Linked DNA regions of Cellvibrio sp. PSBB006. The protein of the gene in region 1 interacts with the protein of each later gene in a pairwise test. Links are inferred from orthologs where the notes say so. Each region holds a gene or a part of one and is shown in the gene's direction. Other genes may lie near its edges.

The links.
Region 2: the proteins of accC (region 1) and ribD interact in binary tests that used the Escherichia coli proteins (3 or more experiments, as listed by UniProt). The link is inferred for Cellvibrio sp. PSBB006 from one-to-one orthologs.
Region 3: the proteins of accC (region 1) and cysM interact in binary tests that used the Escherichia coli proteins (3 or more experiments, as listed by UniProt). The link is inferred for Cellvibrio sp. PSBB006 from one-to-one orthologs.

What each region holds. Positions count from the first base shown.
Region 1 is NZ_CP021382.1:4,954,169-4,957,001, reverse strand. The notes cover bases 5-2,817. They hold accC (acetyl-CoA carboxylase biotin carboxylase subunit), read left to right. Parts: upstream 5-645; coding sequence 646-1,989; downstream 1,990-2,817. Other genes in these bases: prmA (50S ribosomal protein L11 methyltransferase), read left to right, coding at 2,046-2,817; accB (acetyl-CoA carboxylase biotin carboxyl carrier protein), read left to right, coding at 111-581; aroQ (type II 3-dehydroquinate dehydratase), read left to right, coding at 5-71. In the rest of the region: more of aroQ, read left to right, coding at 1-4; more of prmA, read left to right, coding at 2,818-2,833. UniProt on the Escherichia coli protein: This protein is a component of the acetyl coenzyme A carboxylase complex; first, biotin carboxylase catalyzes the carboxylation of the carrier protein and then the transcarboxylase transfers the carboxyl group to form malonyl-CoA.
Region 2 is NZ_CP021382.1:4,471,322-4,474,203, forward strand. Bases 7-2,868 are described here. They hold ribD (bifunctional diaminohydroxyphosphoribosylaminopyrimidine deaminase/5-amino-6-(5-phosphoribosylamino)uracil reductase RibD), read left to right. Parts: upstream 7-804; coding sequence 805-1,932; downstream 1,933-2,868. Other genes in these bases: CBR65_RS18635 (ABC transporter substrate-binding protein), read left to right, coding at 7-215; nrdR (transcriptional regulator NrdR), read left to right, coding at 332-796; CBR65_RS18650 (riboflavin synthase), read left to right, coding at 1,971-2,627; ribBA (bifunctional 3,4-dihydroxy-2-butanone-4-phosphate synthase/GTP cyclohydrolase II), read left to right, coding at 2,675-2,868. Outside these bases: more of CBR65_RS18635, read left to right, coding at 1-6; more of ribBA, read left to right, coding at 2,869-2,882. UniProt on the Escherichia coli protein: Converts 2,5-diamino-6-(ribosylamino)-4(3h)-pyrimidinone 5'-phosphate into 5-amino-6-(ribosylamino)-2,4(1h,3h)-pyrimidinedione 5'-phosphate.
Region 3 is NZ_CP021382.1:5,098,572-5,101,425, forward strand. The notes cover bases 7-2,840. They hold cysM (cysteine synthase CysM), read left to right. Parts: upstream 7-892; coding sequence 893-1,789; downstream 1,790-2,840. Other genes in these bases: CBR65_RS21250 (response regulator), read right to left, coding at 7-746; rlmD (23S rRNA (uracil(1939)-C(5))-methyltransferase RlmD), read left to right, coding at 1,853-2,840. In the rest of the region: more of CBR65_RS21250, read right to left, coding at 1-6; more of rlmD, read left to right, coding at 2,841-2,854. UniProt on the Escherichia coli protein: Two cysteine synthase enzymes are found. Both catalyze the same reaction. Cysteine synthase B can also use thiosulfate in place of sulfide to give cysteine thiosulfonate as a product.

The sequences.
Region 1 (2,833 bases):
TCATCTGCGGCTTCGGTGCAACCAGTTATGAACTGGCGTTGCGCGCGGCCTTTCAATTGCTAAAGCATTAACCCTATTTCACATACAACCCTTGTTCTAGAGAGGACTCTATGGATATTCGCAAAATTAAAAAATTGATCGAACTGCTGGAAGAATCCGATATCGGTGAGCTGGAGATCAAAGAAGGCGAAGAATCAGTACGTATCAGCCGTAACTACTCAGGTCAGCCGCAGTACATCGCAGCACCAATGCAAGCCGCTTATGCGCCGCAACCGGCCGCGCCCGCCGCTGCACCGGTTTCAGCACCCGCCGCTAACAATGATGCTCCCGCCAAGGCCTCATATGATGGCCATGTTGTGAAATCGCCCATGGTCGGCACCTTTTATCGTTCACCGAGCCCAGGCTCTCCAGCTTTTGCAGAAGTAGGTAAACACGTCAAAGTGGGCGATGTGATTTGTATTATCGAAGCCATGAAGATGATGAACCAGATCGAAGCCGACAAAGCCGGCGTAATTGAAGCCATTCTGGTTGGCGATGGTGAACCGGTCGAGTTTGACCAACCGCTCGTGACAATCGTTTAAGTTATAGAAAGCCAACGAACACGCCGTCGGCGCTGTTTATACGAACGAGCTTAAGGAACTGGTTATGTTTGAAAAAGTTCTTATCGCCAACCGCGGCGAAATTGCGCTGCGTATTCTGCGCGCCTGCAAAGAGATGGGCATCAAAACTGTCGCCGTCCATTCACAGGTAGACCGCAATTTAAAACACGTACGCCTGGCAGACGAATCTGTCTGTATTGGCCCCAATCCTTCACCCAAAAGTTATCTCAATATTCCGGCGATCATCAGCGCCATGGAGATTACCGACGCTGTAGCGGTGCATCCCGGCTATGGATTTCTGGCCGAAAATGCGGATTTTGCTGAGCAAGTGCAAAAAAGTGGTTTTGTGTTTATCGGTCCCGATCCTGACGTTATTCGTATGATGGGCGACAAGGTAGAAGCCATTAAGGCCATGAAGAAAGCCGGTGTACCCACCGTGCCAGGCTCCGACGGGCCGCTGCCAGCAGATAACGCCGAACAATGTCTGGAGATCGGCCGACGTATCGGTTATCCGGTGATCATCAAGGCAGCTGCCGGTGGTGGCGGTCGCGGCATGCGCGTCGTACACACAGAAGCAGCCCTGATGAACTCTATCCATGTTACCCAGGGTGAAGCCAAAGCTGCTTTTGGCGATGGCACCGTGTACATGGAAAAATTCCTGCAAAATCCGCGTCACGTCGAAGTCCAGATCCTGTCCGATGGCCAAGGCAATGCCATTCACCTGGGTGATCGTGACTGCTCTTTGCAACGCCGCCACCAAAAAGTATTGGAAGAGGCACCGGCTCCCGGAATCCCTGAAGATGTACGCCAGGCTACTTACGCATCCTGTGTAAAAGCGTGTGTGGACATTGGGTATCGCGGGGCAGGTACTTTCGAATTCCTGTATGAAGACGGCCGTTTTTACTTCATCGAGATGAACACCCGTATTCAGGTAGAACACCCGGTATCCGAAATGGTGACCGGCATCGACTTGATCAAAGAACAGATTCGCGTTTGTGCGGGTGAAAAACTGTCGATCAAGCAATCCGATATCGTGATTCGCGGCCATTCCTTTGAATGTCGTATCAATGCGGAAGACCCCAAAACCTTTATGCCCTGCCCCGGCCTGGTTAAAAACTACCATGCCCCCGGCGGCTTGGGCGTTCGGGTTGACTCTCATCTTTACAGTGGTTACACCGTTCCGCCCAACTACGATTCCATGATCGCCAAGGTCATCACCTACGGTGAAACCCGCGAGATTGCCCTGAACCGTATGCGCAACGCTCTGGACGAAACCATTGTTGATGGCATTCGCACCAATATCCCCCTGCAACAAATGCTGGTGCGCGATACGGAATTCCGCAAAGGTGGTGTCAACATCCATTACCTTGAGAAGAAACTCGCCAATTAACATCCCGACCGGTCACCCGTCATGGGTGACCGGCCTCTCCCCGATTCGAGATCCCCATGCCCTGGTTACAACTCAAGGTCAAAGCCACCCGCCCCCAAACTGAAAAACTCGAAGATGCGTTACTGGCCAGCGGTGCGGTTTCGGTCACCCTGCAAGATGCCGCCGATCAACCGATTTTCGAACCCGCATTAGGCGAGACACCGCTGTGGGACGATATCAGTGTTACCGGGCTCTATTCAGCAGACATCGATACCGTCAAGGCGACGCTGCAAGCGCAAAAAATTTTTGGTGGTGAGTTACCTGAACATAAATGGGAATTACTGGAAGACAAGGACTGGGAACGGGAATGGATGAAAAATTACCATGCGATCCGTTGCGGTGAACGTCTGTGGATTTGCCCCAGCTGGCAGCAACCGCCTGAGCCGGACAAGATCAACCTGATGCTCGACCCCGGCCTCGCCTTCGGTACCGGCACCCACCCCACCACCTTTATGTGCCTGCAGTGGATTGACCAACAGGATCTCACCGATCTGCATATTGTGGATTACGGTTGCGGCTCCGGCATCCTCGGTGTTGCAGCCCTATTGATGGGCGCCAGGCAGGTCATCGGTGTCGATATCGATCCACAAGCGTTATTGGCCACCACCGAAAACGCCAAACGCAATAACCTGCCGGCCGATGCCATGCCCGTGTACCTGCCACCGCGCTGCCCAACAGTGCAAGCCGATGTAGTCTTGGCTAATATCCTGGCCGGCCCATTGGCGGAATTGGCCGCGAATCTTAACGCACTGACCAAACCCGGCGGCAAGATTTGCTTGTCTGGCATCCTGGGTGTGCAAGCCGA
Region 2 (2,882 bases), 480 kb from region 1 along the record:
CGGAAGATGTGCGTGTGCGCTGGGAGGTAAAGCGGGCGAAGATAGCGCTAAGCGACTTCCATTTGATTGACTTTTCACGTGTTATTCCACCGTCATTACTCTATCTGCTCCTGGACAAGAAAATGCCTGCCAATACTCGCCAGCAAATTGACCAAGCGCTTTTGCGTCTTGAGCAGCGGGGCGAGATTGAAAAAATACTCAAAGGCTATCAATAGTATCGGGTGATGCCCAGTGCTTGTAAGGCATGTGAGGTGGGACTTATAAGAGTAAATTCACAGTACTAATTTATGATACTATGCGCGCAATTTTGCGGATGATGGGGTTACCTTTCATGCACTGTCCCTTTTGTAGCGCTGAGGATACCAAGGTCATTGACTCCCGCCTGGTGGCCGAGGGTGACCAGGTGCGCCGTCGCCGCGAGTGCCTGTCCTGCCACGAACGATTCACGACCTACGAAATTGCCGAACTGGTGATGCCGCGTATCATCAAGCAGGATGGTACCCGCCAGCCGTTTGACGAAGTTAAGCTGCGTGCCGGCTTATTGCGGGCGCTGGAAAAGCGGCCGGTAAGTATTGAGGCTATCGAATCCGCCATCAACAGCATCAAACACTTTCTACAGGCAACCGGTGAGCGCGAAGTAAAATCTTTGACCGTTGGCGAAAAAGTCATGGAGCAATTGCAGAAGCTCGACGAGGTCGCCTACGTCCGTTTCGCCTCGGTTTACCGTCGCTTCAAAGATCTGAACGAGTTCCGCCAGGAAATCGATCGCCTCGAACAACAGCCGGACAACAAGTAATCTGTTTTATGCCACTGACCCACACCGACCATCTGTATATGGCGCAGGCGTTGCGTCTCGCCGAGCGGGGGCTGTACACCACCATGCCCAATCCGCGCGTGGGTTGTGTACTGGTAAAAGGCGATCAGGTCATTGCCGAAGGCTGGCATTACCGTGCCGGTGAAGCCCACGCCGAGGTGCACGCTTTGCAACAGGCTGGCGAACAGGCGCGCGGCGCAACCGCGTATGTGACGCTGGAGCCCTGTAACCACAGCGGCAGAACCGGCCCCTGTTCGGAAGCGCTATTGGCAGCCGGCGTGGCGCGGGTTGTTTTCGCGATGGAAGATCCTAACCCGCAGGTAGCCGGCAGTGGTCTGGAGCGTTTGCGCGCGGCGGGCGTAGTGATTGATGGCCCCTTGCTGGAGGATGATGCGCGTGCGCTTAACCCCGGCTTCCTTAAACGAATGGAACGTAAACTGCCTTTCGTGCGCTGCAAACTGGCGATGAGCCTGGACGGTCGCACCGCCATGGCGAGCGGCCAGAGCAAATGGGTAACTGGCCGCAAGTCCCGCGAAGATGTGCAGCGGTTGCGCGCCCGTAGTTGTGCCATCGTCAGCGGTATCGATACGGTGATCAGCGATAATGCTGCTTTGATCGTGCGAGTTGATGAATTGCAGTTAAGCAATGCGGACGATGCGGCCGCCAGGCAGCCGCTGCGGGTGATCCTGGATTCGCGCCTGCGTCTCGGTCGGGATGCAGAACTCCTACGTCACCCGTCCCCTATCTTATTGATTCATAATGGTGCGCAAGACAATGCCGCCCGCTTAAACGACTGGCCGGCTCATGTGGAGCTGTTGGCTATGCCGGATTCCCATGGACGCATTGATTTACTTGCAATCTTGCGCGAACTGGCTCAGCGCCAGTGCAATGAAGTCCTCGTTGAAGCGGGTGCGACCTTGGCGGGCAGTTTCCTGCGGCGCGGCCTGTTGGATGAGTTGATTATTTATATGGCGCCCAAACTCTTGGGCAGCAGCGCTCGTCCGCTGTTTGATCTACCTTTAAATACCATGTCTGCTGCCTTGCCTGTAAAAGTGCGTGATATGCGCGCCGTCGGCGATGATTGGCGGATCACTGCCGTACCGGACATGGAGCATTAAGATGTGTCAGCAGTCGTTGGTTAATACGCGAGGTGGTTATGTTCACTGGCATCATTGAAGCGGTCGGACAAGTTGTGGCTGTGCAGCCCAAAAACGGCGATGTGCGCCTGCGTATCAAGACCGGAGGGCTGGATCTGGCCGATGTTCATCTGGGTGATTCTATTGCCACCAATGGCGTGTGCCTGACAGTGGTGGAATTGCCCGGTGATGGCTATTGGGCCGACGTCTCTCGCGAAACTCTGGATAACACCACTATTCCCCAATGGCGCGTTGGGCAAAACGTCAACTTGGAGAAAGCTCTTACCCCGCAAACCCGCTTGGGCGGTCATATCGTCAGCGGCCATGTAGATGGCGTGGGTGAGGTGGTTAGCCGCCATCCGGATGCGCGCTCCGAACGTTTTCGATTGCGTGCACCTAAAGCCCTGGCCAAGTATATTGCCCATAAAGGCTCGATTACGGTGGATGGCACCAGCCTGACTGTCAACGCGGTAGATGGCGCCGAATTTGAATTGAATATTGTGCCGCACACGCTGGCTCATACCATCATGGGTGAATACCAGCCCGGCTCATTGATCAATCTTGAGGTGGATGTGCTAGCGCGTTACCTGGAGCGTCTGATGCTCGGTGACAAAGCGGCCGAGTCCGGCGACTCTGGCATTACCATGGAATTTCTTGCTCAACATGGCTTTATGTAAAGCTGTTAACTCATTAGCGATTAACACTCGCCGTTAGAGACTGTGCTATGCAACTGAATACCATTGATGAACTGATTGACGATCTGCGTCAGGGCAAGATGATTGTGCTCATGGACGACGAGGATCGTGAGAATGAAGGCGACCTGATCATGGCTGCCGAACAGGTGCGCCCGGAAGACATCAATTTTATGGCCACCCACGCGCGCGGGCTGATCTGCCTGACGCTGACGCCGGAACGTTGTAAGCAGCTCGATC
Region 3 (2,854 bases), 140 kb from region 1 along the record:
TCGCGCAGATCTTCGGTGGACTGGTCAATGTAGGCCTGCATATCCTGCTGCGCTTTTTCCATGGATAACGCCATGGCGTTTACCGTTTCCCCCAACTCTAAAAATTCCTGTCCGTGTTGTGTGTCCACCCGGCTGTGTAATTTTCCTTTCGCGAGTTTACGCACCACACTTTTGATATGGCTGAGCGGAATGGTGATGTTCTGGTGTAACCGAATAGCGAGCCAGGCGGCGAGGATCAAACACAGGACCGTAACCAATACACTGATTAACAGGGTTTCATAACGCAACACCAAAAAGGGTGAATTCAATAACTCCATCTCCACCCAGCCGATAGGTTGTTTGCCGTTGTTATTGACGACCGGGTGGGAAAACAAAATGGATTTCACGGTGATGCGTGTGCTTGGTTTCTCCATGGTCGGCGCGTCGCCGTGGGTGATCTCCATAAATTGCGGCCCCACATGAAAGTGTTGCCCGGTTTCGTGATGATAAAGATGAATCGCGCGGATGAAGGGCTCTTCGAGAGACGCCTCCAGGATTGATGGCACCATATTTTCATCACCGCTGCGCAAGGCATAGTGACTCAGGTGTGCCATCTTTTGCGTCAGCATACCGCCGCGGTGCGACACAAATTTATTGAGTTGTTTAACGTAGAGATACGTCAGGGTACCGGCCAGCATCAGGCTGACGGACAGTGCAGGAATTAATATGAGGCGCCAGACTTGCGCCTTGATACTGTTATATTTCATGAAAACACAAGCCCTGTGAGCACGGACAGACGAGATTAACGGGGTGTCATGCGGATTTTTTTGTTGGTTTCACCATAGCACATTCGGCGGTAGAATAGCCCCCCTTTGCGCCACCCGGCAATCTACTTTCAGGTATTGAGATGAGCATGGATTTCCCCACGATTGAGTCCTTTGTCGGCAACACGCCGCTGGTGCGTTTGCAGCGTTTACCCGGTAAGACGACCAACACTATCCTGCTAAAACTGGAAGGCAATAACCCCGCCGGATCGGTCAAGGATCGTCCGGCACTTTCCATGATTCGCCACGCCGAAGAGCGCGGCTATATCCAGCCCGGTGACACATTGATCGAAGCGACCAGTGGCAATACCGGCATTGCGCTGGCGATGGTTGCGGCGATCAAAGGTTACCGCATGATCCTGATCATGCCGGATAACAGTACCGCCGAACGCAAAGCCTCCATGAGTGCCTACGGAGCGGAACTGATCCTGGTATCCAAAGAAGCGGGTATGGAAGGTGCTCGCGACCTGGCCTTGAAGATGCAGGCAGAAGGTAAGGGCAAGGTGCTGGATCAATTCGGCAACGACGACAACCCGCTCGCCCACTATGAAAGTACCGGCCCGGAAATCTGGCAGCAGACCCGTGGCACGATTACCCATTTTGTCAGTTCCATGGGAACCACGGGCACCATCATGGGTGCGTCGCGTTACCTGAAAGCGCGCAATCCGGCTATTCGTATTATTGGCCTACAACCGGCAGAAGGCGCCAGCATTCCCGGCATCCGTCGTTGGCCGGAAGCCTATCTGCCCAGGATTTACGACAAATCCCGCGTGGATGAAATTGTCAGCATGTCGCAACAGGAAGCGGAAGACACCATGCGCGCACTGGCTCGCAAAGAAGGCATCTTTTGCGGCGTCTCATCCGGTGGTGCTGTTGCTGCCGCACTGCGACTCAGCCAGCAGGTTGACGATGCGGTGATTGTGGCGATTGTGTGTGATCGCGGTGATCGTTACTTGTCTTCCGGTGTTTTCAACGTCGGCGCCTAGTACGCCGACTTCCTCGTCGATGGCCCGTACTGGCCATCATCCTCATTCAGCGATAACCATTTTATGTCCCACGGAAAAAACGGCGGCAAAGGCAAGCATCCCGGCAAATTGGGCAGCAAGCCGCGCGCCGATAAAAAAACCAAAGCGCCATTAGATTTTGACTTTAGCCATGTCCCTAAACGCAACGCCGTGCGGCGTGAGGAAACAACGCCAGCGGCACGGCCTAACCAGCGCCTGGGCGAATTTGTCATTGATCGTTTAAGCCATGACGGTCGTGGCGTTACCCAGTGGCAGGGCAAGACGTTGTTTGTGGCAGATGCTCTGGCTGGCGAACGGGTTACGGCACGTTTTATCAGCGAACACGGGCGCTATGCCGAGGCCGTGGTTGACGAGGTCATTGAGCCATCGTCACAACGTCAGATCCCGCCATGCCCCCATTACCGGTTGTGTGGCGGCTGCCAGTTGCAGCACATGCCGGATGCCCGACAAATCCAGCTTAAACAAGATGCGCTGTTGGAACAGATGCAGCGCTGGGGCGGACTCACGCCGCGCCACATCCTTCCTTCGATTCACCCACTGAGTACCGGCTACCGCAGTCGGGCGCGCCTGGGCGTGTGGTATGAAAAAGACGGCTCGGTGACGCTGGGTTTTCGTCAGAGGCAGAGCAAGCAGTTGACTCAAATTGATGCGTGCCTGGTGTTGGCGCCCTCGTTAAATCGACTGCTCGCCCCTTTGCAACAATGGCTGCGTGACTTGCAGTCCACCGCAGCGGTGACTCACCTGGAACTTATTGAAGCCAGTGCCGGCGCCGGGGTTATCGTCCGTCATACCAAGCGCTTGGCCGCTGACGATAAGCAGCGTTTGCGTCAACTGGCTGATGCACAGCAGTGTCAGGTTTGGCTGCAAGGTGATAAAGGGGCGGCACTTTCGACAATCGAGGGTGAGGTTTGCGATCCCCGGCTAAACTATGACTTACCGGAATTTTCACTGACCTTGGGATTTCACCCGCAGGATTTTATCCAGGTGAATCCTGCCGTAAATCGGCAGATGGTCAGTCAGGCATTG